Regions from separate parts of the Tateyamaria sp. GN1-10 genome, predicted to be linked through region 2. Evidence: riboswitches for the same ligand, from Rfam matches in the RefSeq annotation. Region 2 holds a riboswitch; the other holds the start of a gene.
The links. A riboswitch is a leader RNA that binds a small molecule or an ion and turns the genes downstream of it on or off. The one in region 2 is predicted to bind glycine.
Positions count from the first base shown of each region.

Region 1: another riboswitch for glycine. It lies ahead of ACZ1HN_RS06040 (D-amino acid dehydrogenase); the one in region 2 lies ahead of gcvT (glycine cleavage system aminomethyltransferase GcvT).

Region 1 is NZ_JBVFUR010000004.1:865,440-867,899, reverse strand. Features, by position in the region: gene ACZ1HN_RS06040 (D-amino acid dehydrogenase) at 46-1,278, opposite strand; glycine riboswitch at 1,333-1,439, opposite strand; glycine riboswitch at 1,458-1,545, opposite strand; gene ACZ1HN_RS06035 (DUF6404 family protein) at 1,845-2,195, shown strand; gene ACZ1HN_RS06030 (LysR substrate-binding domain-containing protein) at 2,357-2,460, opposite strand, start outside.
Region 2 is NZ_JBVFUR010000004.1:1,078,219-1,080,678, reverse strand. Features, by position in the region: partial or broken gene ACZ1HN_RS07060 (phosphomannomutase/phosphoglucomutase) at 1-160, shown strand, start outside; gene ACZ1HN_RS07055 (GNAT family N-acetyltransferase) at 332-823, opposite strand; glycine riboswitch at 958-1,042, shown strand; gene gcvT (glycine cleavage system aminomethyltransferase GcvT) at 1,203-2,327, shown strand; gene gcvH (glycine cleavage system protein GcvH) at 2,343-2,460, shown strand, end outside.

The DNA.
Region 1 (2,460 bases), 210 kb from region 2:
GCCTTACATGACCCCCGTAAGGCGGATCTTGATCCGCCCCGCACGTCAGGCCGCGTTCTTCATCCGGTTCACATCAATGATATCCGCCGTCGCCTGCGCTGTGGCCGCCGACAGGGTCCAGCCCAGATGCCCATGCCCGGTGTTGTAGTAGACCCCTGGTTTGGCCCCCGGCCCGACCTTCGGCATCATCGATGGCAGCATCGGGCGCAGCCCTGCCCATGGCACGCAATGCTCGGTCGACACATCGGGAAAGAACGCCTCGCACCATTCACGCAACGGCCGGATACGATCATCGCGGATGTCCAGATTGTAGCCGTTGAACTCGGCCGTGCCTGCAATGCGGAAGCGCCCACGGCCCAGGCGCGAGGTCACGATCTTGGCCTCATCATCCAGAAGGCTGACCCATGGGGCCGCCGCCTGACTTTCGGCATCGTCCAGATTGACGGTGATGGAATACCCTTTGACCGGGTAGATATTCACGCGGTCACCGAGTTGGGCCGCAATGGCGCGGCTGCCGACGCCAGCACACACGACGATGCCGTCAAACCGCTGCGTCTCCGCGGCACCTGCATGATCCCAAGTCAGGCGAACACCCGCACCGACATGCGTGATGTCCGTCACCTTGCACTTGTAGTGAAAGGATGCGCCCATCTGCTCACACCGGTTGCTCAGCGCACGGGTATAGCGGTGAATGTCGCCGGTAAAATCGCTCTCGGTATAAAAACCGCCAATCGTGTCGGCCTTCAGCGTAGGTTCCAAGCGCTGTACCTCGTCTGCTGACACCTCGCGTCGTTCCAACCCCGCCTTTTCCAGCAGCGTATTTACCCGGCGGGCATGATCGAACTCGGACTGCTGACGGTACACATGGAGGATACCGCGTTGTTCCATATCAAAATCGGCCCCCACTTCACGCGCAAACTCCAACAGGTGTTCCCGTGCGGCGATGGCCAGGCGCGCCGTTTCAACCGTGTTGCGCTCGTAATCGGGGATGTTGCCCATGAATTCCGCCATCCAGGACAGCTTGTGCCAACTGGGTGTCGGGTTCACGAGCAAGGGCGCATCGGATTTCAGCATCCATTTCAACCCCTTGAAGATGGTGCCCCAGCGGGTCCACACCTCGGCGTTGCTGGCCGAGAGCTGGCCGCCATTGGCAAAGGATGTCTCCATCGCGGCATAGCGGTTGCGGTCAAACACGCTGACGTCATAGCCGCGGCGGGCCAAGGCATAGGCAGTGGTAATACCGGTGATACCGGCGCCGATCACGGCAATATGGGTCATGGGGATCCTCCCAGTGCACGCAGATATGGACGCATCCGGCACCGTGCCGGGCAAGCGTCCCCATCTGTCGCGAGACCTGAGAGCTTCACGGACCAAGAGGGCCGCTTTCTCCTTCGGTGGGCCGGGCGCGTGACGTCCGGCCACTCTCCAGATCATCACATGTGCCCCTGAACGGGGGCGCGGCCGGCACGGTTCGTGGTGCCTGAGAGTTTCCGGGGCGTTGCTCCTTCGGCGGCAGCCTGCGCTGCGCTCTCCCATGTCGGCCTCTGCGACTGAGGCGCATATAGGAAAAAGGTGTGTGTCATGCAAAGGAATTTGTTGTCACGCGATATCACATATGTGGATGCGTGGTGTCCTGGCGACAGTCTCGATCCTGCGCTCGGGCGATTGACGGAAGCGAACCCAAAATACGGCATGCAGCCTGGCGCCAATGTCTGCCGCAGCGCTTAAAAAAGTTTCGGCAACTTCCCGCACGTGCAACGGCAAACGTGTGCCACCCCGACATATCAGCCAATTGAACGGCACTGGCACCAGTGCGACAATTGTCGCGTTTGGAGGTGACTGCCATGTCTGAGTATCAGCGCCGTTTTGAAGCCGCAGAAATCGAACTCGACGAAGCGGGGGTTTGGCCATCCAATGCTGTACCACTCTACGTTCGATTTCTACGTATGCTTGGTCTGAAGCCTGTTCTGCCTCACTACAAACCGTTCTGGCGAAGCTTCTTGGGCAACAGCGCTTTCTTTATCACTTTGATCGCCGTGATATCGATTTTGCCGGACGGCATACCCGAGGGTCGATCAACAACTGAGTTCGGGCTGAGAACGGTTTTGATAGGATCGGCTTTGGGAGCAACTATGTCCGTCTACTATGCCATTACCCGCCGGAAAAACGCCTTGAGCCGCTGGGCAGACCTATAAACGGAATGGATGCAAGGTGGATCCAGTGTTGAAGCGTGCTGGTTTCTGTGCAGTTCAAGCCCGGTTGCCAATGTTCTGAAGACGCATGGCCTGCAATGCTTTCCTGTGTGCCCGTCAGTGCAATTCAGCGAGTGTCAGCAACGTGCCCAGGGTGATCTCTGCTAAGTCGAGGCACTATTCCAATAGTTGACGGAGCAGTCCAGCTCCGCCTCAAGCCATTTCCTAAACTTCCTGACGCTGGACTTACGTGCAGCGTGTTGGCTTG
Region 2 (2,460 bases):
CGGCGGTTGGGGTTTGGTGCGCGCTTCGTCCAACACGCCGAACTTGGTGGTGGTCTGTGAAAGCCCGGAAAGCGAAGACGAGTTGCGCGCGATTTTCGCAGACATCGATGCGGTAATCCGGACTGAAGATACCGTTGGGGAATACGATCAGACCTTTTGACGGGCGCGCCGACCCATAACCTGACGCAATGCTCGTAATTTAGAAACGGGCCACAATCAGTTTTGCGGCCCGCCCATTCAGACCGCCTGCCAACCCTCACTGCGAACAGGTTGAAGCCATTCGACTTCATGTTGCCTAGCCTAGAAGAAACTTATGTCTGCCAACGAGCGATCACTGCAATATGTCGAAGCGCTTGCAGATCAGGTTTCTTGGCGTCCTGTATGTTCGAAAGCCCATCGCTTCGTAGTATGCCAACCCTTCCGGATTATTCGCGCCAATGCTTGCGTCGATATGAGCCAACCCTGCATCTTGCGCAGCCCTACATGTGACATCGAATAATGCGCGACCAACGCCACGCCGTGCTGCGGAGGGTCGTATGTGCGTGCCAACAATGCCCCACCCCGGTTCTACACCCCATTGGTTGCCCGCACGGGCAGTTTTGAGTGACTGGAATCCAAGTATGATCCCATCGTCCTCGGCCACGGAGCAACGAATCTTATCGACGCTTTCAATGTAGTATTGCCGTACGAATTCCTCATCGTCAGGACTCAAACGTTTGCCAGCGGCCGTCAGCTCGCGAAGAAATGTGCTCATCTGCTCAATATCTTCAACTGTGCCGTTCCTGATAATCATCGTCATTCTCCACTGCATTTTGCCAATCATGCACATCAGTCGCGTGTGACCTCAAGGACCCGCAAGCAAGCAAAGGGTGGGATGGCCGATACAAGCGCAGGCGATCGGCATGTTTCAACTTTCTGCTTGCCACTTCGGGCAAGTTTCCGATACGAAACTCTCATAACTTGACATTGGGAGAACCAGTTTACTGGTGCCGAAGGAGCAACTGCCTCGGAAACTCTCAGGCCAAAGGACCAATGTCAGGCCAAACTACTCTGGAGAGTGATGCCATTGGCATCCGCCGAAGGGATAATGATCTCAGGCACCCGGGACAGAGGAGGCACCGACGCGCAAGAGATGTCTTGCGCATGACTTGGTGCCGCATGATTTGACGCAAATCTTGTCGGCTTGAAAAAGGTGATGAGGCATGTCCGATCTAAAGCAGACCCCGCTTCACGCGTTGCACGTTGCCCTTGGGGCCAAGATGGTACCCTTTGCGGGGTATGATATGCCGGTGCAATACGAACTGGGGGTCATGAAAGAGCACCTCCATACGCGGGCGAAGGCCGGTCTTTTTGACGTCAGCCATATGGGGCAGGTCATTGTGCGCGGGACGACTTATGACGCGGCTGCACGTGGTCTGGAATCGCTGATTCCAGTCGATGTGCTGGGCTTGGGCAAGAACCGCCAACGTTATGGCTTTTTCACGAATGCGGATGGCGGCATCGAAGACGATCTGATGCTGGCGAACCGCGGGGATCATGTGTTCGTTGTGGTGAATGCTGCCTGCAAGGACGCCGATATTGCGCATATGAAAGCCGCGCTTGAACCGGATGTGACGGTGACTGAGATCACCGACCGTGCCTTGCTGGCTTTGCAGGGGCCTGCCGCTGAAGGTGTGCTGGCCGCGCTTGATCCGCGTGCAGCAAAGATGCGCTTTATGGATGTGGCTACGCTGGATCTGAACGGGGTTGAGGTCTGGGTTTCCCGGTCCGGTTACACGGGCGAAGACGGGTACGAGATTTCGGCACCCATGGATGTCGCGGAAGACATTGCAAAGGCCTTGCTGGACCATTCTGACGTTGAAGCCATCGGCCTCGGCGCGCGCGATTCCCTGCGGTTGGAGGCGGGGCTGTGCCTATATGGGCACGACGTTGACGCCACAACAACGCCTGTTGAGGGCGGCCTGACATGGGCGATCCAGAAGGTGCGGCGCGCGGGCGGAGACCGGGAAGGTGGCTTCCCGGGGGCGGAGAAAATCCTGGCCGAGATGGACAGTGGCGCCGCGCGCAAGCGCGTGGGGTTGCTGCCCGCCGGTCGCGCGCCCATGCGCGATGGCGTGGTGCTGTTTGCAACCGAGGATGCGACCGATCCCATCGGCGCAGTCACCTCGGGCGGGTTTGGCCCCACGGTCGGAGGACCTGTTGCGATGGGATATGTCACCACTGAGCACGCCGCGCCGGGCACCAAAATTTTTGGCGAGTTACGCGGAAAACGCCAACCACTCACGGTAGCAAAAATGCCGTTCACGGCAGCCAACTTCAAACGATAGCAGAGAGGGAAACCAATGAAATACACGGAAGAACACGAATGGCTGCGCGCCGATGGGGATGCGTATGTCGTGGGTATCACCGAACACGCGACAACGCAGTTGGGCGATCTGGTCTTTGTCGAATTGCCCGAGG